Regions from separate parts of the Bradyrhizobium sp. 2TAF24 genome, predicted to be linked through region 2. Evidence: riboswitches for the same ligand, from Rfam matches in the RefSeq annotation. Region 2 holds a riboswitch; the other holds the start of a gene.
What was found. Region 2 has a riboswitch for glycine ahead of gcvT (glycine cleavage system aminomethyltransferase GcvT). Riboswitches for the same ligand answer to the same signal wherever they lie in the genome.
Positions count from the first base shown of each region.

Region 1: it holds a riboswitch for glycine, as region 2 does, so the genes downstream of both, AB4Z37_RS15080 (D-amino acid dehydrogenase) here and gcvT (glycine cleavage system aminomethyltransferase GcvT) in region 2, are expected to answer to the same signal.

Region 1 is NZ_JBFRFW010000008.1:243,111-263,396, reverse strand. It holds gene AB4Z37_RS15135 (pyridoxal-phosphate-dependent aminotransferase family protein) at 1-695, opposite strand, end outside; gene AB4Z37_RS15130 (CvpA family protein) at 811-1,329, opposite strand; gene AB4Z37_RS15125 (TetR/AcrR family transcriptional regulator) at 1,508-2,212, shown strand; gene AB4Z37_RS15120 (efflux RND transporter periplasmic adaptor subunit) at 2,214-3,407, shown strand; gene AB4Z37_RS15115 (MexW/MexI family multidrug efflux RND transporter permease subunit) at 3,424-6,504, shown strand; gene AB4Z37_RS15110 (acyl-CoA synthetase) at 6,685-8,247, shown strand; gene AB4Z37_RS15105 (M20 aminoacylase family protein) at 8,380-9,549, opposite strand; gene AB4Z37_RS15100 (M81 family metallopeptidase) at 9,582-11,093, opposite strand; gene AB4Z37_RS15095 (ABC transporter ATP-binding protein) at 11,139-12,791, opposite strand; gene AB4Z37_RS15090 (ABC transporter permease) at 12,788-13,672, opposite strand; gene AB4Z37_RS15085 (ABC transporter permease) at 13,672-14,613, opposite strand; partial or broken gene AB4Z37_RS15080 (D-amino acid dehydrogenase) at 14,867-16,096, opposite strand; glycine riboswitch at 16,163-16,267, opposite strand; glycine riboswitch at 16,269-16,372, opposite strand; gene AB4Z37_RS15075 (M20/M25/M40 family metallo-hydrolase) at 16,574-17,704, opposite strand; gene AB4Z37_RS15070 (ABC transporter substrate-binding protein) at 18,048-19,658, shown strand; gene AB4Z37_RS15065 (amidase) at 19,768-20,286, opposite strand, start outside.
Region 2 is NZ_JBFRFW010000013.1:125,076-135,781, forward strand. It holds gene AB4Z37_RS20580 (hypothetical protein) at 1-219, shown strand, start outside; gene recA (recombinase RecA) at 448-1,536, shown strand; gene gcvP (aminomethyl-transferring glycine dehydrogenase) at 2,025-4,946, opposite strand; gene gcvH (glycine cleavage system protein GcvH) at 4,988-5,353, opposite strand; gene gcvT (glycine cleavage system aminomethyltransferase GcvT) at 5,394-6,545, opposite strand; glycine riboswitch at 6,681-6,772, opposite strand; gene alaS (alanine--tRNA ligase) at 7,116-9,776, shown strand; gene AB4Z37_RS20610 (GNAT family N-acetyltransferase) at 10,031-10,706, shown strand, end outside.

The DNA of each region.
Region 1 (20,286 bases), on a different contig from region 2:
GTCCAGTCCCAGTACGGGCTGCGCAAGTTCGCGGCATGGTGAACCGCTCGGGCGCGCTCGCCAACGGCGACGAAGCCGAGACCCGGCGGGGTCATCAGACCCTTCTGCGACGCCGACATGGCGACATCGACATGCCAGCCGTCCATCTCGAACGGCATGCAGCCAAGCGAGGCCACCGCGTCGACCATGAAGAGGGCGTCATGGCCGGCGGCCTTGATGGCGCGTCCGATGGCGGCGATGTCGTTGACCACGCCGGAGGCGGTATCGACCTGCACGGTCAGCACGGCCTTGATACGGCCTTCCTTGTCCTGGCGCAGCCGCGCCTCGACCTCGTGAGGGCGCACGGCACGGTCCCAGGCACCGGGCAGGATCTCGATCTCGACGCCGAGCTTTTCGGCGGCGTCGCCCCAGCCGAGCGCAAACCGGCCGCTCTCCAGCACCAGGATCTTGTCGCCGCGTGACAGCACGTTGGTGAGCGCCGCTTCCCACGCGCCATGGCCGTTGGCGATGTAGACGTAGGTCCGCCCGCGGGTCCGGAACAGCTTGCTGAGGTCGGCGTGCAGGCTGTCGGTCAGGGCGATCAGCTCGCCGGCATAGATGTCGACGGCGGGGCGATGCATGGCGCGCAGCACCTCGTCCGGCATCGTCGTCGGACCGGGGATGGCAAGGAATTCGCGGCCAGCGCGCACAACCATAATGACAATCTCCTGCGAGGCGGTCCCTTACCTCGCATACCCCGGCGGTTCGGCAAAGCGCGATCGGGCAGGGCTGCCCGGCAAATGCGCCGGTGCGGAGGCTGGCGTGCCAGCCTCAGATCTTCTGTTCACGCTTGAGCTGGTCGATCGCGGCGGCGACTTCGGGCGACAGCGCGCCGAGGCCCAACTGTCCGGCGCCGGACAGCATCGGGTGCAGCCGCGAGTCGCGCAGCATCGCCGGCTGGCGGTCACTCGGGACGATGCGGTCGAACACCACGACCAGCGCGATCGCCACGAGGCCGACCCGCGCGACGCCAAGCGCCGAGCCGGCGATCCGGTCGAGGACGCTGATGCGTGGCCCCAGCAGATCATTGACCGCGACCTGGAGCAGGGATCCGATCAGGAAGCCGGCGGCGACGAACAGGCCGAAAAATACGAAGGCATTCCGGGTCAAGCCGGTCGTGTCGAAAGCCGGGCCGGCATGCCCCATCACCAGCAGTACCAGCGGCATGGCGGAGGCATAGCCGAGGATCATGGCCAGGCTGCGGATCAGCCCGGCCCTGAAGCCGGTGAAGGCCGCCACCAGCGCGGCTGCGGCGACCATGAGGTCGAACAGGTTGAGCGAGGCTGGCATCACCAATCCCGGGATGTGTGGCGGGGTACTGAACCCGGTATCCGTGAACCAATCCTTACAAGTTGTCAGACTCCTCGGTCGCTGCGTCGGGTTGAGCAGTGACCGTTTTTCATGCATTTCCCCTTCGCAATTGCGAAACGTCCTTGACTTTTGTGATAAGTGAGTGCTTACTCAACAAATGTCCCCGATCCGATTGTCGAGCGAAGCCCGCAGGGAAACGATTCTGGCTGCCGCCAAGGCGTGCTTCGCGCGCCATGGCTTCGCCGGCACGACCACCAAGAGCGTGGCGGCGGCGGCAGGCATCTCCGAGGCGTTGTTGTTCAAGCACTTCTCCAGCAAGTCGGCGCTCTACGCTGAAATTCTCGACGAAGCCTGCGAGGCTGATCCCGATCTGCAGCGGCTGCAGGCGCTCGAGCCGTCGACCGAGACGCTGGTCTTTCTGGTGCGGGAAATGGTGCGGCATTTCCTGGCGGCGGTCGAACGCCCCGACGAGGAAGACGTGCAGCGGATGAAGCTGTTGATTTCCAGCCATCTGGAGGATGGCGAATTCGCGCGGCTGCTGTATCAGAAGATCTCCGACATCATCGCCCCGATCTTCACCGTGTCGCTCGACCGTGCGGTGCAGTCCGGGGACGCGATGTCCGTCGGCACCCCGCCGATGAACCTGTTCTGGTTCGCCCACCAGATGATCCACATGGTGGCGCTGACCCGGATGCCGGCCGTCCCTTCACTGACCTACGGTGATACCGACAGCCTGCAGCGGCAGGTGAGTGAGTTCACCCTTCGCGGATTGGGCCTTAAAGAGCGCGCAATCCAGACTTATCTCGACCGCGCTTTGCCGGTCGACCAAGCCACGACCCAATTGGTTTCAGAGAGTGCATGACATGACGATCTCCACCGAGGCGAACATTTCGACCAAGTCGATCGAAGAGAAGCCGCGCGTGCGTCCGGTGCGGATGAAGCGCTGGTTCGCGATCGTCGGCGTGCTGCTGGTGCTGCTGGTGGGAGCCTTGTGGGGCTTCAACACCTTCCGCAACCATATGATCGCGCAGTTCTTCGCCAACATGAAGCCGCCGCCGGCGAATGTCTCGGTGGTCGAGGCGAAGTCCGAGGTGATCCCGCACCTGCTGTTCGGCATCGGCGATCTCGCCGCCGTGCACCAGGTCGACGTCACCACCGATGTCGCCGGCCGCATCACCAAGATCATGTTCGAGGCGGGCGCCCCGGTGAAGGCCGGCGATCCGCTGGTGCAGTTGTTCGATGAACCCGAGCAGGCGGACCTTGCGAGCTACAAGGCGCAGGCGACCGCCGCCGCACTCGCGCTCGATCGCTCCAAGTCGCTCGCTGCCCGCCAGTTCGGCCCGCAGGCGACCGTCGACCAGAACCAGGCGTCTTTCGACCAGGCGAACGCCGCGATCGCCAAGACCGAGGCGATCATCTCGCAGAAGCTGGTCAAGGCGCCGTTCAGCGGCGACCTCGGCGTGCGTCGCGTCGAGGTCGGCCAGTTCCTGAGCGCCGGCAACCAGATCGTTTCGCTCACCGATTTGTCGAAGGTCTACCTGAACTTCACCGCGGCGGAAAAGGATCGCGCGATTCTCGCCGTCGGCCAGACGGTTCGGGTCAAGGTCGACGCCTATCCGAACCGCGTGTTCGAGGGCAAGATCACCACCATCGACCCGCAGATCAGCCCCGACTCCCGCAACGTCAAGATCCAGGCGACGATCGACAACACCGATCACAGCCTGAAGCCGGGCATGTTCGCGTCGACCACGGTGCTGCTGCCGCCTGATCCGGCTGTCGTCACCGTGCCGGAAACCGCTGTCGACTACACACTGTACGGCGACTCGGTGTTCGTCGTGAAGGAGACCAAGAATGACAAGGGCGAGGCCCATCTCGTCGCCGAGCGCACCTTCGTGCGCAGCGGCACGCGGGTCGACGGCCGTACCGTCATTCTTTCCGGTCTGAAGGCCGGCGACCGTGTCGTCGCGGTCGGCCAGCTCAAGCTGCAATCCGGCGTGCCGGTCGTGATCTCCAAGGATCCGCTGCCGTCGACCCCGAACCCGACGCCGCGCTACTGATCGAAGGCCCGGACCTATGGTATTCACTGATATCTTCATCAAGCGACCGGTGCTGTCGGTCGTCGTCAGCCTGCTGATCCTGCTGATCGGCCTGAACGCGGCGTTCAACCTGCCGATCCGTCAGTATCCCAAGCTGTCGAACACCGTCATCACCGTGACGACGTCCTATCCGGGCGCGTCGCCGGACCTGATGCAGGGCTTCATCACCACGCCGATCGAGCAGGCGGTGGCCTCCGCCGAAGGCGTCGATTACATCACCTCGTCCTCGGTGCAGGGCACCAGCACGATCTCGGTGTATGTGAAGCTCAACTTCGACCCGAACCAGGCGCTGACCGAGGTGTTGGCCAAGGTCAACTCGGTCAAATACCTGATCCCGAAGGAATCCAACGACCCGGTCATCCTGAAATCGACCGGCCAGACCACGTCGGTCATGTATATCGGCTTCTCCAGCGATGAGCTGGGCGGCTCGGCGATCTCCGACTACATGACGCGCGTGGTGCAGCCGATCCTGTCCACGGTGGACGGCGTTGCGGAAGCGCAGATCCTCGGCAACCAGCAGTTCTCGATGCGCATCTGGCTCGACCCGGCGCGCATGGCTGGTCGCGGCGTGTCGGCGAGCGACGTGGCGCAGGCGATCCAGGCCAACAACTTCCAGGCCGCCGCCGGTCAGTCGAAGGGCTACTTCACGGTCGCCAACGTCTCGACCAACACCGACCTGACCAGCCTCGACCAGTTCCGCCGGATGACCGTCAAGGTCAAGGACGGCGCGCTGATCCGGATCGAGGATATCGCCACCGTGGAGCTGGCGGCCCAGACCACGGACGCGAGCGTGGCGATGGACGGCGAGCACGCCATCTTCATCGGCGTCAACGCGACGCCGCAGGGCAACCCGCTTAACATCGTCAAGGGCGTGCGCGCCCTGTTCCCGGAAATCGAGCGCAACCTGCCGCCGTCGCTGAAGATGAAGGTGGCCTACGACTCGACCAAGTTCATCCAGTCGTCGATCGACGAGGTGAAGAAGACCCTGATCGAGGCGGTGGTCATCGTCATCGTCGTTATCTTCCTGTTCCTGGCCTCGTTCCGCTCGGTGATCATCCCGGTGGTGACCATCCCGCTGTCGCTGGTCGGTGTCTGCATCTTCATGCTGTCGCTGGGCTTCAGCTTCAACCTGCTGACGCTGCTGGCCATGGTGCTGGCAATCGGTCTCGTGGTCGACGACGCCATCGTGGTGGTGGAGAACATTCACCGCCACCTGGAGGAAGGCAAATCACCAGTACAGGCATCGCTGATCGGCGCGCGCGAAATCGTCGGGCCGGTGATCTCGATGACCATCACGCTGGCGGCGGTGTATGCGCCGATCGGCTTCCTCGGCGGCGTCACCGGCGCACTGTTCAAGGAGTTTGCCTTCACGCTCGCCGGCTCGGTCATCGTGTCCGGCGTGATCGCGCTGACATTGTCGCCGATGATGTGCTCGGTGCTGCTGACCCATGTGGAGCAGGGGCGCTTCGCCAAGGCGGTCGACCGCGTGTTCCGGGCGGTGACGCGGTGGTACGGCCGTCAGCTCGACCGCTCGCTCGACTACCGGCCGATCACGACGGTGTTTGCCGTGACCATCCTCGGCCTGGTCGGCTTCATGTACATGAACACCTCCAAGGAGCTCGCGCCCGAGGAGGACCAGGGCATCCTGTTCTCGGTGACCAAGGCGCCGAAATACGCCAACATCGACTATGTCGACTATTACGGCGACAAGCTCGACAAGGCGTTCGCCAAGTTCCCGGAGACCGACCTGCGCTTCGTGCTCAACGGCCTTCCCTCCCCGGGGCAGGGCATCGCCGGCATGATCCTCAAGCCATGGGATGAGCGCAAGCGCTCGTCGACGGCGATGAAGCAGGACGTGCAGAACGAGCTCAGCAAGATCGAGGGTGTCCAGGCGTTCGCCTTCAACCTGCCGCCGCTGCCTGGCGGTCCCGGCGGCCTGCCGGTGCAGATGGTGATCAGCTCGACCCGCGACTTCAAGGCAGTCTATGAGGAGATGCAGAAGCTGAAGGATGCAGCCCGCAAGAGCGGCATGTTCATCGTCAGCGACAGCGACCTCGACTTCAACCAGCCGGTGGTGCGGGTGAAGATCGACCGCTCCAAGGCCAACGAGCTCGGCGTCACCATGCAGCAGATCGGCAATACGCTGGCCGTGCTGCTGGGCGGCAACTACATCAACCGCTTCAACCTGGAAGGGCGCTCCTACCAGGTCATCCCGCAGGTGCCGCGGGGCTTGCGGTTGTCGCCGGAGATGCTGGGCGGCTACTACGTGTCGGCGCCCAACGGGCAGCAGATTCCGCTGTCGACGCTGGTGTCGATCGAGACCGGCACCGATCCGAACGCGCTGACCCATTTCAACCAGCTCAACTCGGCAACCTTCCAGGCGGTGCCGATGCCGGGTGTCACCATCGGCACGGCGGTCGACTTCCTGGAAAAGGAAGCCAAGAAGCTGCCGGCGGGCTACAGCCACGATTATCTGGCGGACTCGCGCCAGTACGTGAAGGAGGGCAATCAGCTCGCCGTCACCTTCGGCTTCGCGCTGATCATCATCTTCCTGGTGCTGGCGGCGCAGTTCGAAAGCCTGCGCGACCCGCTGGTGATCCTGGTGTCGGTGCCGATGGCGGTGTCGGGTGCGCTGCTGCCGCTGTTCTTCGGCGTCGCCACCATCAACATCTACACCCAGGTGGGATTGTTGACGCTGGTGGGCCTGATCAGCAAGCACGGCATTCTGATGGTCGAGTTCGCCAACGAGCTCCAGCTCAAGGAAGGCCTCGATCGCCGCTCCGCGATCGAGATGGCCGCGCGGGTGCGGTTGCGTCCCATCCTGATGACCACCGCCGCCATGGTGGCCGGCCTGTTCCCGCTGCTGTCGGCGAACGGCGCCGGTGCGGCGAGCCGCTTCTCCATCGGCCTCGTCGTCGTCGCAGGCATGCTGATCGGCACGCTGTTCACGCTGTTCGTGCTGCCGGCGGTGTATGTGGCGATCGCGACCGACCATCGCGCGGCGGCCAAGTCCGCCCGCGCCGCGGACATCAAGGCGTTCGAGCTGAAGCCGACCTGACGCGCGATCGTCTCATCGTCGAGATCGAAGGGGAGCATTTGCCGTATAGCGGCATTTGCTCCCTTTCTTTTTGACCGGATATTGCGCTGCGTTTTGCGCGCCGAAAATCGGTTTCCACCATGGCCGGTCCTGCCTTAATCTCTCCCGACGTTATCAAGAACGACATCCGGGAGGACATGAATGACCACGGGACAGGCGGGGCCGGAGATCCTGCGCCGCAACTCCATTGCCGATGCGACACGGCGGGCTGCCGCGAAATTCCACGATCGCATTGCGCTGACCTTCGCGGATCGGCAATGGACGTTCCACGAACTCGAATTGGCGGCGGGGCGGGTGGCGCACCGGCTGGTCACGCTCGGCCTGCACAAGGGCGACCGTGTCGCCGCCTATGCCCGCAATTCCGACGCCTATCTGCTGTTATGGCTGGCCTGCAACCGCAGCGGGCTCGTGCATGTTCCCGTCAACTATGCGCTGACCAGCGGCGAACTCAAATACATCCTCAGCCAGTCGGGCGCCCGCGCCCTGGTCTATGACGGCGGGCTGGCCGAGACGGTGGCCACGGTGCGGCCGGAGGTCGAGGTCGCGTTCTATGGCCGCTTCGCTGCGGCCGGCAGCAACGAATTCGACGTGCTGGCGATCGCTCGGGATCCGCATGCGCCCAGCCTGATCGAGGCGGATGTGTCCGACGACGATCTCGCCCAGCTGCTCTATACGTCGGGCACGACCGCGGCCCCCAAGGGCGCGATGATGACCCATCGTGCGCTGCTCGCCGAGTATGCCAGCTGCATCGTCGATCTCGAATTCCGCGGCTCCGATGTCGCGCTGGCGGCGCTGCCGCTCTACCACTCTGCGCAGATGCACTGCTTCTCGATGCCGCAGTTGCTGGTCGGCGCGACCACGCATCTGATCGAGACGCCCGTGCCGGAAGTGGTGCTGAAGCTGATCGAGCAGCATCGCATCACCTCGTTCTTCGCACCGCCGACGGTGTGGATCAGTCTTCTGCGCCATGGCGATTTCGACAAGCGCGATCTGTCGTCGCTGCGCAATGTCTATTATGGCGCCTCCATCATGCCGGTGCCGGTGCTGCAGGAATTGCGGCAGCGGCTGCCGGGCATCGGCGCCTACAACTGCTACGGCCAGAGCGAGATCGGCCCGCTCGCGACCGTGCTGCGGCCGGAGGAGCACGACGCGCGGCCGGCGTCAGCCGGCCGGCCGATCCTCAATGTCGAGACCCGGATCGTCGATCCGGAGATGCGCGACGTACCGCCGGGCACGCAAGGCGAGATCGTGCACCGCTCGCCGCAATTGCTGATGGGCTACTGGGACAAGCCGGAGGAAACCCGCGAGGCGTTCGAGGGTGGCTGGTTCCACTCCGGCGACGTCGGCTACATGGACGAGGGCGGTTATCTGTTCGTCGTCGACCGCGTCAAGGACATCATCAAGACCGGCGGCGTCGTGGTCGCCGGCCGCGAGGTCGAGGAAGTGCTGTTCGAGCATCCGTCCGTGTCCGAGGTCGCCGTCGTCGGGCTGCCGGACCCGAAATGGATCGAGGCGGTCACTGCGATCGTGGTGCTGCGGCCCGGACACCTGCCGGACGAAGCCGCGCTGCTCGCCCACGCCCGCGAGCATCTCGCGCCGTTCAAGGTGCCCAAGCAGGTGTTCTTCACCGAGACCCTGCCGCGCAACACCGCCGGCAAGCTGCTCAAGCGCGAGCTGCGGGTGAGCTACGCCGACAAGGGGTGACGAGCAGCGCGACCTTCTCACCTCATCCTGAGGAGCGGCCCGAAGGGGCCGCGTCTCGAAGGATGAGGCCGAGGTGGTGGCCTCATGGTTCGAGACGGCGCTTCGCGCCTCCTCACCATGAGGATCAAAGCGTCACGCGCCGGCGAGCGGCATACGCCTCTCGATGATGCGCGAGAACAGGCTGGCGCCGACCGGCAGGATGGCGTCGTCGAGCACGAAGCCGGGGTTGTGCACCGGCACCGAGCCTTCGTGGCCCAGCCAGAAATAGGCGCCGGGCACGGCGTGCAGCATGTCGGCGAAATCCTCACTGCCCATCTTCGGCGCCGGCGTGGTCGAGACGTTCGCAGTGCCGACGATTTCGCGGGCCACGTCAGCGACCGCATGGGCATGCTGCTCATGGTTGACCAGCACCGAAAAGATGTCGCGGATGTCGACGTCGATCTCGACCTGGAAGGCGCTGGCGATGCCGGCGGCGAGGGTGCGCATGCGCTCGCGCACCTGCACGCGAACGTCTTCGGAGAAGGTGCGCACGGTGCCGGCGAGCTTGGCCTCGTTCGGAATGACGTTATAGGCCGAGCCGGCGTGGAACTGGGTGATCGACACCACGGCTGACTTCAGCGGATCGACGTTGCGGCTGACGATGGTCTGCAGCGCCTGTCCCAGAGTCATCGCGATCACCACGGGATCGCGCGAGCGGTCCGGCATGGCGCCATGGCTGCCGTAGCCGGTGACGGTGATGTCGAAGAAATCGGCCGCCGCCATCGCCGGTCCCGGGAACACCGTGACCTGACGCGGTCCGAGATCCGGCGCGTTGTGCAGGCCATAGACCTCGTCGCAGGGAAAGCGCTGGAACAGCTTGTCGGCGATCATCGCACGTGCGCCGCCGAGGCCTTCCTCCGCCGGCTGGAAAATGAACACCGCGGTGCCATCGAAGTTGCGCGTCTCGGCGAGATAGCGCGCGGTTCCCAGCAGGATGGTGGTATGGCCGTCATGGCCGCAGCCATGGAAGCGGTTGGGGATGGTGGAGCGCCAGGGCAGGTTGGTCTTCTCCTCCATCGGCAGCGCATCCATGTCCGCGCGCAGGCCGATGCGCCGGCTGCCGGTGCCCTTGCCCTTGAGCAGGCCGATGACACCGGTGCCGCCGATGCCACGATGCACCTCGATGCCCCATTGGCCGAGCTTGTCCGCGACGATGCCGGAGGTGCGGTGCTCCTCAAAGCCGATCTCGGGATGGGCGTGAAGGTCGCGGCGGATGGCGGTCAGTTCGTCGGCGTAGCTGTCGATGCGCGCGATGTTGGGCATGGGCGTGATCCAGTTGAGGGGAGATCAGGTTGTTATTGCGGCCGGCTGGCGAACGCCGGGCCGTTGGGCTTGATGCGGACCCCAGGACGCAGGCGCGTCCAGGGCAGCGCGGCGGTGTCGGCCGGCATCGCGCCTGGCGCGGCGCAGACGATGATCGTTTCCGCGATCGGCTCGAAATCGGCGCGGAAATGCACCGAGCTCTTGTTGACCAGGATCGCCTGTTCGGTAGGCTCGATGCCGACGAAGCGGAACATGGCCTGGTCGGCGAGCTGGGCCTTGCGCGAGCCGACCACGATGCGGACATCGCCGATGCGCAAGCAGGCGGACGGGCCGAGATTCATCTGGCTGCCGCCGAAATAGGGGCCGGGCGCGAGGAAGCGGCCGTCCGACAAGCGCTCGACCACGAACGTCTCGGTGAGCGGCGCGTCGCCGGGAATGCCGGACTTGCCGCCGAGCGCCAGCGTCACGCTCTGTCCGGCGCCGGCCGCATGGGCCGCCTGCGCCGCTTCGGGATCGACGATGACACCGATCGCCGCTTTCTTCGCGCCGTTCTTCAACAGCGCGCGCAGCATGCCGGTGGTGTCGGAATCGCCGCCGGCACCTGGATTGTCCTGGGTGTCGGCGATCACGATCGGCTTGCGCGCCGTGGCGGCGAGGCTCATCGCGTGCGTGACGCCCTCGTCGGGCGTGAAGATGCGGCCGTCGAACGCGGCCTCCTGGTCGGTCACAAGCTTGGCAACGGCATCGGCGGCACGGTCAGCGTCGGCCTGGGTGTTGCCATAGGCAAGGACCACCGGCCCGCAGTCGGGGAAGTCCGCCGCCGGAAAGCCGGGCGCGAACGACAGCGTCGGCACCGCGTCGGTTTCCAGCTTCGCAAGGTCGGCATAGATGCTTCTGCAGGGCTCGTCGTTGGTGCACTGCCAGCTGATCGGGATCAGGAACGGCAATTGCCGGAACGCCTTGGCGAAACGGCGCGGCGTGCCGAGCAGCAATGCGAGATGCCGTGCCGCCGCGCGTCCGGTGTCGGCCATGTCGACATGGGGATAGGTGCGGTAGGCGATCAGCGCGTCGGCATGTTCGGCCATGGCCGGGGTGATGTTGGCGTGCAGGTCGAGGCTGACCACCAGCGGCACGTCCTTACCGATGATCCGGCGCACCCGCGCCAGCAGTTCGCCTTCGCCGTCGTCGAGGTGCTCGGTGACCATGGCGCCGTGCAAGTCGAGGTAGACACCGTCGAGATGACCTGCCTTGGCGATGTCATCGACGATCACGGCCGCGATCCGCTCATAGGCGTCCTTGCGGACATGGGCGGAGGGACTGGCTGCGCACCAGATGGTGGGGACGAGATCCCAGTTGTTTTGTTCGGCGCTGTCGATGAAGCCGGCGAGGCCGACATTGATGCCGCGGATTTTCGCGACGACGTCGGCGCCTCTCTCCATCGGCGGCCAGCCGCCGCCATGCACGAAGCCGTCATACTCGGCCTTGGTCGGAGCAAAGGTGTTGGTCTCGTGGAGAAAGCCGCCGATGGCGATACGGAAGGACATGGAGAACCTGGCGCGTTGGCTGCGTCTTGTGACGTTGCTGGAGGATCAGGACAATTGGGCGGATATAGGTCGGAAGTTGGCGAAATCCCAGTCCCGGCCCGGTGCCGCATCCAGCAACTGGCGTGTATAGGCCTGCCGCGGGTGGGTGAGAATCTCGCCAGCGGGGCCCTGTTCGACGATAAGGCCGTGCTGCATCACGATGACATCGTCGCAGATCTGGGCGGCGACGCGCAGATCGTGGGTGATGAACAGCAGCGCGATGCCGAGCCGGGCCTGGATATCGTCGAGCAGCTTGAGCACCTGATCCTGCACCGAGACGTCGAGCGCGGACACCGCCTCGTCCGCCACCAGCACGTCGGGATCCATGGCGAGCGCCCGCGCGATCGCGATGCGCTGGCGCTGGCCGCCGGAGAACTGGTGCGGGTAGCGCGCAATGGCGTCGGTCGGCAGGTCGACCAGCCGCAGCAGGTCGCGCGCCCGGGTCAGCGCATCCTTGTGCGGCGTGCCGTAGTTCACTGGTCCCTCGGCGATGGTCTCGCCGACGGTCAGCCGCGGGTTGAGCGAGCGATAGGGGTCCTGGAAGATCATCTGGATGCGCTTGCGGTGCGGCTGCAGCAGGCGGCGCGACAGGTCTGAAATCTCGCGGCCGACAAGGCGAATGCCGCCGGATGTCGGATCGATCAGGCGTACGATGCAGCGCGCGACGGTCGACTTGCCCGAGCCGCTCTCGCCGACGATGCCGAGGGTGCGACCTTTTTGCAGCGACAGCGTCACGTCCTTGGCGGCGGCGACCTCGCGCACGCCGCCGAACAGCGAGCGTTCGCGGTAGACTTTGCCGAGGTCCGTGGTCTCGAGCACGATCGGCGCATCGCTGGCCGCGCGCGCCGGGCGCGGCACGAGGCTCGGCACGGTGGCGAGCAGGTTGCGGGTGTACTCCTGCGTCGGGTTGCTGAGCACCTGACGCAGCGGTCCCTGTTCGACGAGGCGGCCGCGCCGCATCACCACGACCTCGTCGGCGATCTCTGCGACCACGCCCATGTCGTGGGTGATGAACAGCACCGCGGTGCCGTGGTCCTTCTGCAGGTCGCGGATCAGCGACAGGATCTGCTTCTGGGTGGTGACGTCGAGCGCAGTGGTCGGCTCGTCGGCGATCAGCAGCTTGGGCTCGAGGATCAGCGCCATGGCGATCATGATGCGCTGGCGCTGGCCGCCGGACAGGCGGTGCGGATACGAGCCGAAGATGCGCTCGACGTCCGGCAGCCGCACCTGCTCCATCATGGCAAGGATGCGCTGGCGCCGCGCCCGGGCATCGAGCGAAGTGTGGGTGCGCAGCACCTCGTCGATCTGGCGGCCGACCGGAATCACCGGATTGAGCGCGGTCATCGGTTCCTGGAAGATCATCGCCATGGTGGTAGCGCGCAGCTGCCGCAGCCGCCGCTCGGATGCGGCGCGGATATCCTCGCCGGCGAGACGAATGCTGCCGCTGGTCACGGTGAGCGATCTCTTCGGCAGCAACCCCATCACGGCAAGCGAGGTCACTGATTTGCCCGAGCCGCTCTCGCCGACCACGCACAGCGTCTTGCCGGTGCGGGCCTGCAGCGAGATGTCGTTGATGATGCCCTCGCTGCCCCTCTGGGATTGCAGCCCGACGATCAGGTTCTGGATGTCGAGAACGACGTTGTCGGCCTGATCGGTCATCGGCTGCCCTCCCGCTGTTTCATGCGCGGATCGAGCGCGTCGCGCGTCGCATCGCCGATCAGGTTGATCGACAGGATGGTGATGGAGAGCAGAAGGCCCGGCCAGAAGATCAGTGATGGCTTGATCTGGAACACGGCGCGGCCCTCGGCCATGATGTTGCCCCAGGTCGGCGTCTCCGGGCTGATGCCGGCGCCGAGGAAGGACAGGATCGCCTCGGTCAGGATCGCGGAGGCGCAGATGTAGGTGCCCTGGACGATCAGCGGCGCGATGGTGTTGGGCATCAGGTGCCGCCACAGGATCTTCGGCAGGCTCGAGCCGATGGAAATGGCGGCCTCCACATAGGGCTCCTCGCGCGCCGACAGCACGACGGAGCGCACCAGACGGACGACGCGGGGAATTTCGGGAATGACGATGGCGATCAGCACCGTCTTGATGCTGGCGCCCGACAGCGAGATCACCGCGATGGCGAGCAGGATGCCGGGGATCGCCATCAGGCCGTCCATGATCCGCATGATGACGGCATCGAACCAGCGGAAGAAACCGGAGACGAGGCCGATCGCAAGACCAATCACCACGCTGACGGCCGCGGCGCCAATGCCGATCAGCAGAGAAATGCGGCCGCCGTAGAGGATGCGCGACAGCAGATCGCGGCCATAGGCGTCGGTGCCGAGCGGGAATTCCGCGTTCGGCGGCTTGAGCCGCAGCGCCGGCGCAAGCTGCAGCGGATCGTGCGGCGCGAGCCATGGCGCGAACAGCGCCGAGGCGACCACCAGTGCGAGGCATACGGTCGCAAGGGTGACGATCGGGCCCGAGGCGAGGAATTTAAGCCGCGAGCCGGCGGGGGCCGCGACGGCGGAGTCCGTGTAGGGTTCGACGGTCATCAGTAGCGGATCCGCGGATCGAGGAAGGTGTAGGCGACGTCGATCAGGAGATTGATCGCCACATAGAGCGCGCTGGTCAGCAGGATGACGCCCTGGATCACCGGATAGTCGCGGGCGAGCACCGCATCGACCGTCAGCCGTCCGATGCCCGGCAGGTTGAACACGCTCTCGGTGACGACCACGCCGGAGATCAGGAGGCCAAAGCCGGTACCGATCACGGTGATGACCGGCACCGCGGCATTGCGCAGTGCGTGCGTCAGCAGCACCCGCCGCTCTGTGAGACCCTTGGCGCGCGCGGTGCGGACATAGTCCTCGCCGAGCACATCGAGCATCGAGGCGCGGGTCATGCGCGCGATCAGCGCGATGTAGATGAAGGAGAGGGCGAGGGTCGGTAGCAGCGCTCGCTCGAAGAACGGCCAGACACCCTTGCCGATGCTGCGGAAGCCCTGCACCGGCAGCCAGCGCAGGTCGATCGCAAACACCTGGACCAGCACGTAGCCGATCACGAACACCGGCACCGAGAAGCCCAGCACCGACAGCCCCATCACGCAGCGGTCGATCCAGGTACCCTGCTTCCACGCGGCAACCACTCCGAGTGGAACCGCCACAACCACCGCGAGTACGATGGTGGTGAGGGCGATGCTGATGGTTGGCTCGAGGCGCTGGCCGATCATGGTCAGCACGGGCACGTTGGAAATCAGCGAGACGCCGAGATCGCCCTGCAGGATCTTGCCGAGCCAGGTGACGAACTGCGTCACCAGCGGCTCGTTGAGCCCGAGCGAGGTGCGGATGCGCTCGAGTTGCTCAGGGGTGGCGGTGTCGCCGGCGATGATCGCCGCCGGATCACCCGGTGTCAGCCGCAGCAGCAGGAACACAAACAACGCCACGACGCCCATCACCGGGATGGAGGCCAGCAGGCGCCGGATCAGATAGCCAGCCATGCGCGTTATCTCCCGTTGTCCCAGGATTTGGGTCGCAAGACCCTGCTGGATCGGTGTCCGGTTTCCGTCATGCACATCGCTCGCGTCGCGCTTCGCTGGTCGTTTCTGTCGCTGGTGCCGGCACTTGCTCGGCTCCAGGTAAATTGTGTGCCAAGGCCGGCGAGGGGGCAAGGGCCGGCGTGCCGCCAAACTTCGCCGTGGACAATTCCGATGTCCCGCGCGAGGTGATCATGGCCGTATGCACCGCAGCGTGCCGCCAGCTCTCGACTGCGAGCGCGATCGCTTCGGCGGTGGCCGCCGACAGCGTCCAGCCGAGATGGCCATGGCCGGTGTTGTAGAACACCCCGGGCCTGGTTCCGGATCGCACCACCGGCATCATGTTCGGCATCATCGGACGCAGGCCGGCCCAGGGCACGACCCGCGCGGTCTCCACGCCAGGGAAGTTGCGCTGCACCCAGTCGGTCAGTGGCTGGATGCGATCGGCGCGAATGTCGCGGTTGAAGCCGTTGAACTCGGCGGTGCCGGCAACACGGAAACGATCGGCTCCCAGCCGGCTGGTGACGATTTTGGCGGATTCGTCGAGCAGGCTGACATAAGGGGCTGCGTCGCGGCTCTGCGCTGTGTCGAGATGCACCGTGATCGAGTAGCCCTTGACCGGATAGACGTTGACACGTTCGCCGAGCTGCGCAGCGATGTGCCGGCTGCCGACCCCGGCGCAGACCACGATGCCGTCGACATGGAGCGGCTGCGCTGCCCCGACGTCGTTATCCGAGGACTGCTGCCAGCGGATATCATATCCGCCTTGCACCGGCGTGATCGTATCGACCTGCACCTCGTGGACGAACCGGGCGCCGCGCCGCATGCACGCCGCGGCGAGGCCGCGGGTAAACTTGTGAATGTCGCCGGTCGAATCTGACGGCGTGAAGAAGCCACCGTGATAGCTGCGCTGCAGGGCCGGCTCGATGTCGCGGATCTCCGCGGGGGTCACCGCGCGGCGATCGAGGCCGCCTTCCCTGAGCAAGGTGTTGACACGCAGGCCGGCGTCGAAGCCCGCCTTGTCATGATAGATGTGCAGGATGCCGCGTCGCTCATGATCGAAGGCGATATTTTCCTGCTCGGCCATGGCGAACAGATGCTGCCGCGCCGCGATGGCGAGGCGTGTGGTGGCGATGGTGTTGTCGCGATAGTTGGTGATCTCGCGGGCGAATTCCACGAGCCATGAGTATTTGTGCCAGCTGGGCGCCGGGTTCATCAGCAGCGGCGCATCGCGCCGGAACATCCAGCGCAAACCTTTCAGCATGGTCGCGGCGTTGTTCCAGACTTCGGCGTTGCTCGCCGACAACTGCCCGCCATTGGCGAAGGAGGTTTCCATCGCGGCGTAACGATGACGATCCAGCACCGTTACCGCGTAGCCGCGTTTCAACAGGGCATAGGCCGTCGTCACGCCGGTGATACCGGCGCCGATCACTGCAAAATGGGTCATGGTTGGTCTTCAGGCTCCCGTGCGTTTGAGTCGCGTTGTCACCGGCCAAAAACCGGTGCATGCGCCCCATCTGTCACGGTACCTGAGAGCTTCATCCACCCGCGCCGAAGCGCAAGAAGGATATCCCCTTCGGTGGACCCCATCGTTGCGATGGCGTCTCTCTCCAGATTGTCCTGACGTCACAGTCCTTGGGCCTGAGAGTTTCCGGGGCGGTTGCTCCGTCGGCGCCGAAACGAATGCTTGCACATCCCTTTCGATCTCTCCCGCAACGTCAATACGGACGCTCAAAGCCTAGGATGGGCCTTCCGATTGGGCAAGGCTAAATTTCGCTCCGCGTTGCCGTCTCATTGTGCAACGCAATTCGGATGGCGGATCGTGCTGCGTTGTGTCTGCTTTGGCACATGAAAACGGGATGAGGTGACTCTCATCCCGTGGCATGGCGGTGCCGGGAAACGATGCAGAACGACCGGTTCCGGCTCAGTCGAGCGTTGCGAGCAGCCCGGCCATCAGGCGGCCGCGGGTCACCAGGCTGTCGACTTCGATATGTTCTTCCAGCGTGTGGGCGCCATCGCCGCACACGCCAAGGCCATCGAGGGTCGCGATGCCCATCGCGCCGGTGAAATTGCCGTCGGAGCCGCCGCCGACACTGCCATGGATGAGATCGATGCCGAGCGTCCTGGCGATGCCGCGCGCGGTCTCGAACAGCGCGATGGTCTTGTCGTTCGGCTCCCACACCGGGCGGGTGACGCCGCGCGTGACCGTGAAGGTGACGTCGTTGGCGGTGCCGGACAGCGCCAGCATGCGCGCGACACCGCGGTCGAGATCCTCCTGGCGCTTCGCCATGCTGAGCGCCTCGCCGGTGCACAGCGACGGCACGCAGTTGACCCACTGTCCGCCATGGACGAGGCCGACGCTGAAGGTGCAGTCCTCGGCGGTCATGCCGTCGATCTCGATCACCTTGCGCGCCATCTCGCGGATCGCAGAACGGCCGGCCGCGAGCGTCGCACCGGCATGGCTGGGGCGGCCCTTGGCCTCGAGGTTGAAGCGGGCGATGGCGTAGCGGCCGGAAACGACGCCGCTGCTGCCGCGGCCGGGCTCGGGCACCAGCACATATTTGTGGCGCGCGGCCTCCGCCTCGATCAGGTCGCGGGTCGAGGGCGTGCCGACCTCCTCGTCGGGCGTCAGCAGCACGGTGACGGGCAGAGGCGTGGCGATGGCGGCGCGCTGCAATTGCCGGATTGCCTCCAGCGAGAGGTAGTTGCCGCCCTTCATGTCGAAGATGCCGGGGCCGTAGCACCTGCTGCCCTCGCGCCGCCAGGGCAGCTTGGCGAGCGTACCGACCGGATGGACGGTGTCGAGATGGCCGGCGATCAGGATGCCGGGCACGTCGCGTCGGGGATGCGGGAAGCGGGCGCGCACGCAGCCGCCGAAGCCATTGCGCCCGGCGATGTGCTCGATCTCGGCGCCGGCCACTGCAAGGTCGCGGGCGGCGAGACCGATCATGCGGTTGACGGCTGCGGCATCCCAGGTCGGGCTCTCGCATTCCACCCACGGGCGCAGGCCCTGCAGCATGGTGTCGACGTCGAACGGAAGTTGTGCCGGATTGATCACGGGCGTGTCCCTCTCTGTGTCATTGTCGGCTGCCGAGCGCTCCCTGGCGGCGGGGCGATGATGCAGTCTGATGCCGGTGACCGCAAGCGGCGGTCCTGAAAATCCCGCGCGCCGCAACCGCGTGCACGGCATCCGGTGCGGGGTGTCGCAGGTGCCGTGCACAGCGCCGCCGAAATCACGATTGACGCCCTGCGTGGTTGATGCAAGTCTTGAAGCTTAAAACATCGCATCGTCATGGCGCGTCAGCATCTTGAGCGGGATGCCGGAAAAGCCTCACCGTTGTGGCCAACCTGTCGCCCAGGAAAATCCATCGGGGACGAGAACAATTCTGGAGGATGGTATGTCTGTTGTCTTGCGTGAACGAAAATCGCTGGCGCGGATCGCGCTGCGGGGGCTGCTCGCGTCCGCGGTCGTATTCGGCTTCTCGTCGGCCTCGCAGGCGGGCAAGACCATCACTGCCGTGATGCATTCCGACCTGCGGGTGATCGATCCGATCATCACCACGGCCTATATCTCGCGCGATCACGGCTACATGGTCTACGATACGCTGCTGGCGGTCGACTCCAGCTTCAAGGTGCGGCCGCAGATGGCCGACTGGAAAGTGTCCGACGACAAGCTGACCTACACCTTCACCCTGCGCGACGGCCTGAAATGGCATGACGGCAAGCCGGTCACGGCGGAAGACTGCGTGGCGTCGCTGAAGCGCTGGGGCGCGCGCGACAGCATGGGCCAGAAGCTGCTGGATTACACTGCCAGCCTGGAGGCCACCGATGCGAAGACCATCACGCTGAAGCTCAAGGAGCCGTATGGCCTGGTGCTGGATTCGATCGCGAAGCCGTCCTCGGTGGTGCCGTTCATGATGCCCAAGCGCATCGCCGAGACGCCGTCGGACAAGGCGATCCCGGAGCAGGTCGGCTCGGGGCCGTTCAAGTTCGTGCAGTCCGAGTTCCAGCCCGGCGTCAAGGCGGTCTATGAGAAGAACAAGGACTATGTTCCCCGCTCGGAGCCGCCGAGCTGGACGTCGGGCGGCAAGGTGGTGAAGGTCGACCGGGTCGAGTGGGTGACGATGCCGGACGCGCAGACCGCGGTGAACGCGCTGCAGTCGGGCGACATTGACTTCATCGAATTCCCGCCGAGCGATCTCTTGCCGGCGCTCGAAGCCAACAAGGATCTCAAGGTCGAGAACCTCAACAAGTTCGGCTTCCAGACGCTCGGCCGGATGAATTTCCTGCACCCGCCGTTCGACAATCCCAAGGTGCGCCGCGCGGCGCTGCTCGCCGTCAAGCAGAAGGACGTGCTGGACGCGCTGGTCGGCAGTTCGAAGTACTATCAGATCTGCGGCTCGTTCTTCGGTTGCGGCACGCCGTTCAGCACCGATGTCGGCTCCGAGAGCCTGACCAAGGGCAATGGCCTTGCGGAGGCGAAGAAGCTCCTCGCGGAGTCCGGCTATGATGGCACCCCGGTGGTGATCATGGCGCCGGGCGACGTGGTGACGCTGAAGCCGCAGCCGATCGTGGTTGCCCAGCAGCTGCGCGATGCCGGCTTCAAGGTCGATGTCGTCGCCACCGACTGGCAGACCGTGGTGACCCGCCGCGCCAGCCAGAAGTCGCCGAAGGAGGGCGGCTGGAACATGTTCTTCACCAACTGGGTGGTGGCGGACATTCTCAATCCTGTCGTGAACTCGAGCCTGAACAGCCGCGGCAAGAATGGTGGCTGGTTCGGCTGGGCAGACGATCCGAAGATGGAGCAGCTGCGCGATGCCTTCGCGCGGGCCAGCACGCCGGAGGAGCGTACCAAGATCGCGACCCAGGTGCAGGAATACGCTTTCGAGCAGGTCACCTACATTCCGCTTGGCCAGTTCCTGGCCCCGGCAGCATGGCGCAAGGAGTTGACCGGCGTGCTCGACGGCCCAGCGACCCCGGTGTTCTGGAACATCGACAAGTCCGAGTAAGCCGGACTTCGCCCGATCAGCAAAAAACCGCGGGATGAGCGTGATCTCATCCCGCGGTCTTCAGTGTGCGGCTTTCAGTGTGCGGCGGACTGGCAGCACCTTGGCGTCGTCAGGCGACGCGGGCCGCGGCCCGAGGATCGATCGGCGTGATGCCGCGCAGGCCGAGCAGATCCTCGATCACCTTGGCGCCTGCCAGCAACTGCGCTTCGGCACGCGGCGCCGCGATCACCTGCAGGCCGACCGGCAGTCCGCTTGCGGTGAAGCCGCAGGGCATCGACAGCGCCGGGCTGCATGACAGCGTGATGGCGTAGACGATGGCGAGCCATTCGACATAATTGTCGAAGGTCTTGCCGGCGCACTCGGTGAGGTAGCGCTGCTCGACCGGGAAGGCGGGCACGATGGTCGCAGGCGCAAGCAGCAGATCATAGGTCTGGAAGAAGGCGTGAGCGCGCGCCACGAGCGCGACGCGCTGGCCTTCGGCCTTCTCGATCTGCTCGACGGTGAGCTGCAGTCCCTTCTCGATATTCCAGATCACTTCGGGCTTGAGCAGGTCGCGGTGCTCACGCAGCAGTTTCGCCATGCCGATCGCGAAATCGAACGCGCGCAGTGTCTGGAAGCAGTCATGGGC
Region 2 (10,706 bases):
CTGAATTTTCTGGTCTTTGTCGTCATTGCCATCGCGATCGGCGGCGATGCCGTCAACGGCAGGATCGTCGACGGGCATTTCTATGTCGCGAACCACGGGCGCCTGACCGAGGTCAGCCAAGCCGTCTACACCTACAGCCTGTGGCACGTCCGCAGCATCTTCGTCACGCACCCGCTGGCCATCCTGACGGGGTATCTGGCGCAACGAGAACGCCGATAGGCGGCCTCAGCGAAGTGCCATAAAGGCCAGGAATGGAAGGCCTGTTGCAGCGAGGCCCATCAGAAGCAGGAGAGGTGGCCAGACGGAGACATCACCGGAAATCGGCAAAAGAACATATTGCGAACAAAGAACAGATAGAGTACATTCCTTTCATCGTTGAAGCCGATCCGAATCCCCGCCGCCGTTGATTGTCCACCCGGCGAATCCCGTTCATAAGGAGCGCGACCGATGTCTCAGCCCGCTTTGCGTATCGTTGAAGGAACTTCCATGGACAAATCCAAGGCTTTGAGCGCGGCGCTGTCCCAGATCGAACGTCAGTTCGGCAAGGGATCGGTGATGAAGCTCGGCAAGAGCGACAAGTCGATGGACATCGAGACGATCTCCTCGGGATCGCTCGGCCTCGACATCGCGCTCGGCGTCGGTGGCCTGCCGAAGGGCCGCATCGTTGAAATCTACGGACCGGAATCGTCGGGCAAGACCACGCTGGCGCTGCACTGCGTCGCGGAGGCCCAGAAGAAGGGCGGCATCTGCGCCTTCATCGATGCCGAGCACGCGCTCGACCCGGTCTATGCCCGCAAGCTCGGCGTCAATGTCGATGAACTCCTGATCTCGCAGCCGGACCATGGCGAGCAGGCGCTGGAAATCGCCGACACGCTGGTGCGCTCCGGCGCGGTCGACGTGCTGATCATCGACTCGGTCGCCGCGCTGGTGCCGCGCGCCGAACTCGAGGGCGAGATGGGCGAAGCGCTGCCGGGCCTGCAGGCGCGGTTGATGAGCCAGGCGCTGCGCAAGCTGACGGCGTCCATCAACAAGTCCAACACGATGGTGATCTTCATCAACCAGATCCGCATGAAGATCGGTGTGATGTACGGCTCGCCCGAGACCACCACCGGCGGCAACGCGCTGAAGTTCTACGCCTCCGTCCGCCTCGACATCCGCCGCATCGGCGCGATCAAGGAGCGCGACGAAGTCGTCGGCAACACCACCCGCGTCAAGGTGGTGAAGAACAAGCTGGCGCCGCCGTTCAAGCAGGTCGAGTTCGACATCATGTACGGCGAGGGCGTGTCCAAGATGGGCGAGATCCTCGATCTCGGCGTCAAGGCCGGCATTGTCGAGAAGTCGGGCGCCTGGTTCTCCTACGACAGCCAGCGCCTCGGCCAGGGTCGCGAGAACGCCAAGACGTTCCTCAAGGGCAATCCCGACATCACCGCCAAGATCGAGATGTCGATCCGCCAGAACTCGGGCCTGATCGCCGAGCAGATCCTCGCCGGCACGCCGGAGCGCGACGCCGACGGCGAGGAGCCGGCGGAAGAGTAAGGGCTTTCGTCCGGGCGGCACGGGAGCCACGCGCTTCGCCCGACAGCCGCTTCGCGGGGCAACCGCGGGGGTGGAATCCGGCTGGCGGACAAACGCCGCGCCCGACGCGATCGGGCGTGCGGCTCAGGACCGGGTCGTCAGGACCTTTGGAGCTTGAGTTGACCTGAAGACTTGAGTTTCGAACACACGGGCGCTGCGGACATTGAGTTGCCGATGTCTTCAGCGCCCGCTGTCGTTTGTCTGCGGCGTTGCTGGTCGCAGATGAGATTTGTTGTTGAACTCGTCACGGCCGGCCAACGCGATCCGTCGAAGGCGGATCGCGTTGGCCGGGCATGACGGAGAAAAGCAGACAATCTGCGTGCTTCAACAAAGGCTCAGGAATGAGGGGGCGTCTTGCCCAAGAGATCGTCTATCCAGAAGTAAAAGGCCGCGCTTGAAGCACGGCCTTTAGTCGTTATTGACGTCTGCGTACTGGCGCTGCCGCCGCCTTACTCCGCCGCCTCCGCGTAATCCGACATCGGCGGGCACGAGCAGACGAGGTTGCGGTCGCCGTAGACGTTGTCGACGCGGCCGACCGGCGACCAGTACTTGTCCTGGCGCGCCGAGCCCGCGGGGAAGCAGCCTTCCGTGCGGCTGTAAGACCGGTTCCAGTTGTCGTCGGCGATGTCATGCACCGTGTGCGGCGCATGGCGTAAAGGCGACGCCTCGATCTTGAAGCGGCCGTTCTCGACCTCCGCGATCTCGTGGCGGATCGCGATCATGGCGTCGCAGAAGCGGTCGAGCTCGGCTTTCGATTCCGATTCCGTCGGCTCGATCATCAGCGTGCCCGGCACCGGGAAGCTCATGGTCGGCGCGTGGAAGCCGTAGTCGATCAGCCGCTTGGCGATGTCGTCGACGGTGACGCCGCTGGTCGCCTTGAGCGGGCGGGGATCGACGATGCACTCATGCGCGACCCGGCCGCGGATGTTGCGGTAGAGCACCGGGAAGTGCGGCTCCAGCCGCTTGGCGATGTAGTTGGCGTTGAGCACCGCGACCTCGGTCGCGCGCTTGAGGCCCTCGCCGCCCATCATCAGCATGTAGATGTAGGAGATGACGAGGATCGACGCCGAGCCCCACGGCGCCGCCGCCACCGGGCCGACCGGCGCGCTGCCGCCATCGATGGCCGGATGGCCGGGCAGGAACGGCTTCAGGTGCGCCTTGACGCCGATCGGACCCATGCCGGGGCCGCCGCCGCCATGGGGGATGCAGAACGTCTTGTGCAGGTTGAGATGGCTGACGTCGGCGCCGTAGTCGCCGGGGCGGGCGAGGCCGACCTGGGCGTTCATGTTGGCGCCGTCGAGATAGACCTGGCCGCCATGGGCATGGACGATGTCGCAGATCTCGCGGATGTGCTCCTCGAACACGCCATGGGTCGAGGGATAGGTGATCATGACGGCCGCGAGCTTGTCGGCGTGCTGCTTCGCCTTGCGCGCGAGGTCCTCGACGTCGACGTCGCCGCGGGCGTCGCAGTTCACCACCACCACGTCCATGCCGACCATGCTGGCGGATGCCGGATTGGTGCCGTGGGCCGAGGAGGGGATCAGGCACACCGTGCGATGGGCGTCGCCGCGCGCGGCGTGGTAGGCGCGGATCGCGAGGAGGCCGGCGTACTCGCCCTGCGCGCCGGAGTTCGGCTGCAGCGAGATCGCGTCATAGCCGGTGACTTCGACGAGCCAGCGCTCGAGCTGGTCGAACATGGCGTGATAGCCCGCCGCCTGCTCGCGCGGCGCGAACGGGTGCAGCGCGCCGAACGCCGGCCAGGTCACCGGGATCATCTCGGTGGTGGCGTTGAGCTTCATGGTGCACGAGCCCAGCGGGATCATCGCGCGGTCGAGCGCGAGGTCGCGGTCCGACAGCTTGCGCATGTAGCGCAGGAGTTCGGTCTCCGAGCGGTGGGCGTGGAACACCGGATGGGTGAGATAGGCGCTGGTGCGCTTGAGGTCCGCCGGCAGCGCGTCGGCCGCGTCCGCTTCGACCTCGGCATAACGCAAGGTGCCGCCGAAGCTGCGCCACACCCGCTCGACGATCTCAGGCGTCGTGGTCTCGTCGAGCGCAATGCTCACCGTGGTGTCGTCGAGCCGCAGGTTGATCTTTTCATGCGCGGCGTGGGAGATCACCTGGGCGCGCTCGCCGTTGACCTTGACCGTCACCGTGTCGAAGTAGTGCTGTGACAGCGGCGCGTAGCCGAGCTTTTTCAGGCCAGCCGCCAGCACGGCGGTGCGGCGGTGCACTGTGCGGGCGATGTGCGCGAGACCCTCGGGGCCGTGATAGACCGCGTACATCGAGGCAATCACGGCCAGCAGCACCTGCGCGGTGCAGATGTTGGACGTCGCCTTCTCGCGGCGGATGTGCTGCTCGCGGGTCTGCAGCGCGAGGCGATAGGCCGGCGCGCCGCGCGAATCGATCGACAGGCCGACGATGCGGCCGGGCAGAGAGCGCTTGAGCGCGTCACGCACCGCCATGTAGGCGGCATGCGGGCCGCCATAGCCCATCGGCACGCCGAAGCGCTGGGTCGAACCGACGGCGATGTCGGCGCCGAGATCGCCGGGCGAGGCCAGCAGCGTCAGCGCCAGCGGATCGGCGGCGATGATGGCGAGCGCGCCCCTGGTCTTCAGTGCGGCGATCGCCGGGCGCAGGTCGCGCACCGCACCATGCGTGCCCGGATATTGCAGCAGGCCGCCGAACACCTCGGCGCCGGCGAGATCGCGCAGCGGATCGCCGGTGATCACGCGCCAGCCCAGCGGTTCGGCGCGCTGGCGCAGCACGGCCAGCGTCTGCGGATGCACCTCATGGTCGACGAAGAAGGTGTTGCTGCCCCCCTGCGCCGAGCGGTGCGCCAGCGCCATCGCTTCCGCCGCGGCGGTGCCCTCGTCGAGCAGCGAGGCGTTGGCGACATCGAGGCCGGTGAGGTCGCACACCATGGTCTGGAAGTTGAACAGTGCTTCCAGACGGCCCTGGCTGATCTCGGGCTGGTAGGGCGTATACGCCGTGTACCAGGCCGGATTCTCCAGGATGTTGCGCTGGATCACCGCCGGCATCAGCGTGCCGGAGTAGCCTTGGCCGATCAGCGAGGTGACGATGCTGTTGCGCTCGGCGAGCGCGCTCATGTGGGCCAGCGCCTCGCTCTCGCTCAGCGCGGTGCCGAGGTCGAGCGGGGCGGTCTGGCGGATCGACGCCGGCAGCGTCTCGTCCATCAGCGCGGTCAGGCTTTTGGCGCCGACCGTGTCCAGCATGGCGTCGATGTCGCGCGGCGCCGGGCCGATGTGGCGGCGCACGAAGGTGGTCGCGGCCTCGTTCGGCGGCAGGTTCGATCCGGCGCGGCCCGTCGTCGGGGCGGCGGAGGCGGCGGGTCCTTGGCGCGGCGTGGTCATGGCGGTCTCTCTGGCTTCGGCGTGCGGCGGCAGTCGGGGCGTCAGGCCGTGTGGGCCTTGTAGGCGGCTTCGTCCATCAGGCCGGCGAGCTCGCTCTGGTCGGCAATTCTGATCTTGAAGAACCAGGCGCCATCAGCGGGATCGGTGTTGACCAGCGCCGGGTCGGCGGCCAGCGCGTCGTTGATCGCGACGATCTCGCCGGTCAGCGGCGCATAGACGTCGGACGCGGCCTTGACCGATTCGACGACGGCGGCGGCTTCCGCCTTCTTGAGCTGGCGGCCGACCTTGGGCAGCTCGACGAACACGACGTCGCCGAGCTGGGTCTGGGCGTAGTCGGTGATGCCGACGGTGGCGACGTCGCCGTCGATCTTCAGCCACTCATGGTCGGCGGTGAACAGCGTGGTCATGACCAAATTCCTCTCTCGGTCGTCAAATTCAGCGCAAAAGTCAGCGTTTGTAGGCGTGGGGCACGAACGGCATCGGCGCGACGCGCAGCGGCAGGCGCTGCTCGCGCACCTCGGCGAACAGCTGCGTGCCGGTCTCGGCATAGGCGGCGGGCACATAGCCCATCGCGACCGGCGCGATCCGGCTGGGACCAAAGCCGCCGGAGGTGACAAGGCCGGCCTGCGCCGGATCGTCGGCATGGACGAACAATGCAGCGGGGCCGCGCACCGGTGCGCGCCCCTCGGCGAGCAGGCCGACGCGGCGGCGCGGCGCGCCCTGGGCGAGCTGGCGCAGGATGATGTCGGCGCCGGGAAAGCCGCCGGCGCGGGCACCGCCCGTGCGGCGCGCCTTCTGGATCGACCATTCCAGCGCGGCCTCGACCGGCGTCGTGACGATGTCGATGTCGGGGCCGTAGAGGCACAGGCCGGCCTCGAGCCGCAGGCTGTCGCGGGCCCCGAGGCCGATGGGCTGCACCGCCTCGGGCGCCAGCAGTTTTTCGGCGAGCGCGGCGGCCTCGGCCGCCGGCACGGAAATCTCGTAGCCGTCCTCGCCGGTATAGCCGGAGCGGGACACGATGCAGGGAATGCCCATCACCTGATGCGGGCCGCAGTCCATGAAGCGCATGGCGGCGGTGGTCGGCGACAGCGTCGCCAGGACCTCGGCCGCCTTCGGACCCTGCAGGGCGATCAGCGCGCGATCGTCCAGCACCTCGATGTCGCAGGCGTCCGCAAGATGCGCCCGCAGATGGGCCTCGTCGTCGGCCTTGCAGGCGGCGTTGACCACCAGGAACAGGTGATCGCCGGCGTTCGACACCATGAGGTCGTCGAGGATGCCGCCGCGGTCGTTGGTGAACTGGGCGTAGCGCTGCCGCCCGGCGGGGAGGCCGAGGATGTCCTGCGGCACCAGCCGCTCCAGCGCCAGCGCGGCGTCTTCGATCCGGCCGGACTTCGGCCGCAGCCGGATCTGGCCCATGTGGGAGACGTCGAACAGCCCGGCGCTTGCGCGGGTGTGAAGGTGCTCCTTGAGCACGCCGAGGGGGTATTGCACCGGCATGTCGTAGCCGGCGAACGGAACCATCTTGCCGCCCAGGGACAGGTGCAGCGCGTGCAGCGGGGTGCGTTTCAGCGGGGCGGGGGCGAGAACGGACGCAGACATCGGGCGGACTCCTGGCGACCGGGGACCATCCCCCTGACATCGTCGAAGCCCCATCTGTCGCTGTGCCTGAGAGTATTATCCCGTCGGCGGACGCCTTTCCGGGGTCAGCCGGCCGCGTCGCTTTCCAGATGTCGTTCCATCACGCGGTCCTTTTGCCTGAGAGTTTCCGGGGCGGTTGCTCCTTCGGCGCCGGCCCTTTGGAGGCCGGTCTCTCCCGACGTGATGATCGTCTGGCGCGGAGAGAACACGCCCCGGGCAGGCCTGTCAACGCGCGGCGGGGGCCTATCAACGGTTCTTGTGGGGGAGGGGTAAGCCTTTGACGGGTGCGCCGAATTCATGCCCCGGAAATGCCCGTTTTCTGGACAGGGAAGCCCGCGGCCGGTAAAAGCGGGCGGGACAAGAGGAGCCTGCCGCGCCATACTCGCGGCCGGTTTCCCCACAGGGGGCGATTCCGGCGCGGCGGCCTGCCGCCGGCGCGGCTTCGCCCTGATCAGCAAACTTGAGCGCATTCAGCGCGGATGTTCAGGTATCCGGGACGCTGAACGGCCCGGACGGTGCGATTGGACGGATATGAGCGGCGTTAACGAGATCAGGTCTGCGTTCCTCAACTACTTCGCGAAGAACGGCCACGAGGTGGTGTCATCGTCGCCGCTGGTGCCCCGCAACGATCCGACGTTGATGTTCACCAACGCCGGCATGGTGCAGTTCAAGAACGTCTTCACGGGCCTCGAAAAGCGATCCTACCAGCGCGCCACCACCTCGCAGAAATGCGTGCGCGCCGGCGGCAAGCACAACGACCTCGACAATGTCGGCTACACCGCGCGCCATCACACCTTCTTCGAGATGCTCGGCAACTTCTCGTTCGGCGACTACTTCAAGGATCGCGCCATCGAGCTCGCCTGGAACCTGATCACCAAGGAATACGGGCTGCCGAAAGACCGCCTGATGGTGACGGTGTATTCCGAGGACGACGAGGCGTTCGGCCTGTGGAAGAAGATCGCCGGCCTGCCGGAATCCAAGATCATCCGCATCCCGACCTCCGACAACTTCTGGCAGATGGGCGACACCGGCCCGTGCGGCCCGTGCTCGGAGATCTTCTACGACCACGGCGAGCACATCTTCGGCGGCCCGCCCGGCTCGGCCGACCAGGACGGTGACCGCTTCATCGAGATCTGGAACCTGGTGTTCATGCAGTTCGAGCAGGTCGCGAGCGGCGTGCGCAATGCGCTGCCAAAGCCCTCGATCGACACCGGCATGGGCCTGGAGCGCATCGCCGCGGTGCTGCAGGGCAAGCACGACAACTACGACATCGATCTCTTCGCCTCGCTGATCCGCGCCATCTCGGAGCTGACCGGCGCCGACGCCGACGGTCCGCAGAAGGCGTCGCTGCGCGTCATCGCCGACCATCTGCGCGCATCGTCCTTCCTGATCGCCGACGGCGTGCTGCCGTCGAACGAGGGCCGCGGCTATGTGCTGCGCCGGATCATGCGCCGCGCCATGCGCCATGCCCAGCTGCTCGGCGCGCGCGACCCGCTGATGTACCGCCTGGTGTGGGCGCTGGTGCGCGAGATGGGCCAGGCCTATCCGGAGCTGGTGCGCGCCGAGGCGCTGATCGAGGAGACGCTGCGCCTCGAAGAGACGCGCTTCCGCAAGACGCTGGAGCGGGGACTGTCGATCCTCGACGAGGAGAGCCGGTCGCTCACCTCCGGCGACCGCCTCAAGGGCGACACCGCGTTCACGCTGTACGACACCTACGGCTTCCCGCTCGACCTGACGCAGGACGCGCTGCGTGCCCGCGGCATCGATGTCGACGTCGACGGCTTCAATGCCGCGATGGAGAAGCAGCGCGAGAAGGCCCGCGCGTCGTGGGCGGGCTCCGGCGACACCGCGTCGGAGGCGATCTGGTTTCCGCTGCGCGAGCGTCTCGGGGCCACCGAATTCCTCGGCTACGAGACCGAGAGCGCCGAGGGCGTGGTCTCGGCGCTGGTCAAGGACGGCAAGGAGACCGACAGCCTCAAGGCCGGCGACAGCGGCGTCGTCATCCTCAACCAGACGCCGTTCTACGGCGAGTCCGGTGGCCAGGTCGGCGATACCGGTGTGCTGACGGCGGAGGGCGTGCGCTTCCGCGTCACCGAGACCCAGAAGAAGGCGGGCGACCTGTTCGTGCATCTCGGCACCGTCGAGCTCGGAACACTCAAGGTCGGCGTGCCCTTGGCGCTCGAGGTCGACCACAGCCGCCGCACCTCCATCCGCGCCAATCACTCGGCGACCCACCTGCTGCACGAGGCGCTGCGCCAGGTGCTCGGCGACCACATCGCCCAGCGCGGCTCGCTGGTCGCGCCCGACCGCCTGCGCTTCGACTTCGTGCACCAGAAGCCGATCACGGCCGAGGAGTTGCGCAAGGTCGAGGACATCGCCAACGACATCGTGCTGGAGAACGGCGAGGTCACCACGCGCTCGATGGCGGTCGACGACGCCCGCGCCTCTGGCGCGCGCGCGCTGTTCGGCGAGAAGTATGGCGACGAGGTCCGCGTCGTCTCGATGGGCAAGGGATCCGGCAATGCGCTGGGCTGGTCGGTCGAACTGTGCGGCGGCACCCATGTGCGTCGCACCGGCGACATCGGCCTGATCTCCGTGCTCGGCGACAGCGCGGTGTCCTCCGGCGTGCGCCGCATCGAGGCGCTGACCGCGCGCGCCGCGCGCCACCACGCCAACACCACCATCCAGACCGCGAAGGCTGCGGCGGCAGAGTTGCGCACCACCCTCGACGACATGCCGGCGCGCGTCGCCGCGCTGATGGAGGAGCGCAAGAAGCTCGAGCGTGAGCTGTCGGACGCCCGCAAGAAGCTGGCGCTCGGCGGTGGCGGCGGCAATGGTGCGGCGGCAGGTGCCGACATCCGTACCATCGGCGACGTCAAGTTCCTGGGCCGCGCTGTTCAAGGCATCGAGATGAAGGATCTCAAGAGCCTCGCGGATGACGGCAAGAAGCAGGTCGGCAACGGCATCGTCGCCATCGTCGGCGTCACCGAGGACGGCAAGGCCGGCGTCGTGGTCGGCGTCACGCCGGACCTGACCTCGCGCTACAGCGCGGTCGATCTGGTGCGCGTCGCCTCCGAGGCGCTCGGCGGCAAGGGCGGCGGCGGCCGTCCCGACATGGCGCAGGCCGGCGGCCCCGACGGCGCCAAGGCCGACGCCGCGCTGCAGGCCATCGCCGCGGCGCTCGGCGCGTAGGCGGACAGCGCAAGTTTTAATATGAAGCCGCCGGCGCATGGCCGGCGGCTTTTTTTTTACGTCTTCGGCAATTCGTCAGGCAAACGCCGCACCGCGCTGTCGATCGCTCCTCGTGACAATTCCATGTCGGGGCATCGTTCACGCGGCAGAGCCGTTCAATCCTGCCATGCCGCACGCAGCTTGGCCGCCGTCGCGGGGCGGGGTATGAACACGCACGCCATCCTGGCGCATCTGGTGATCCGGTGGAAACGAGCATGTCGCGGGACGTCCTGTCATGGCGGGCGGAGCATGCCTGCCTCAATGCCTGGCCGGCGCTGTCTACCGTGCTGCATGACGGCTGGCTGGTGCGCTTCGCCGACGGTCTGACGCGGCGCGCCAATTCCGCCAACCCGCTGCATGCCGGCGCGCGCATGGATGGCGCGACCATCCAGTTCTTCGAGAACCTGTTCCGCAACCAGGACCTGCCGCTGATCGTGCGCGTGCCGTCGATGCTCGATCCCTCCGTCGATCGTCATCTCGCCGAGCTCGGTTACATCGCCGAGGGCGAGAGCCGCACGATTTTCGGCGAGATGGCGGCGATGGTGGTGCAGCCGGACACGGCCGTGCGGATCCAGGCCGAGGCCGACGACGACTGGCTCGACATGATCCACGACCTGCAGGGCCGCACGCCGGCGCAGAGCGAGATCTATGAGGACATCATCGGCGCGATCGCGCTGCCGGCTGGCTTCGCCACGCTGAGCGACGAGGGCGAGGTGGTGGCGATGGCCTACGGCGTCATTGACGGCGACATGCTGTGCTGCGAATCCGTCGTCACCGCGGCGGGCCGTCGCGGCAACGGCTACGGCCGCCGCGTGATGTCGGCGCTGCTCGACTGGGCGGCGTCGCAGGGCGCGCAGAGCGCCTGCCTGCAGGTCGAGGCCGGCAACAGCG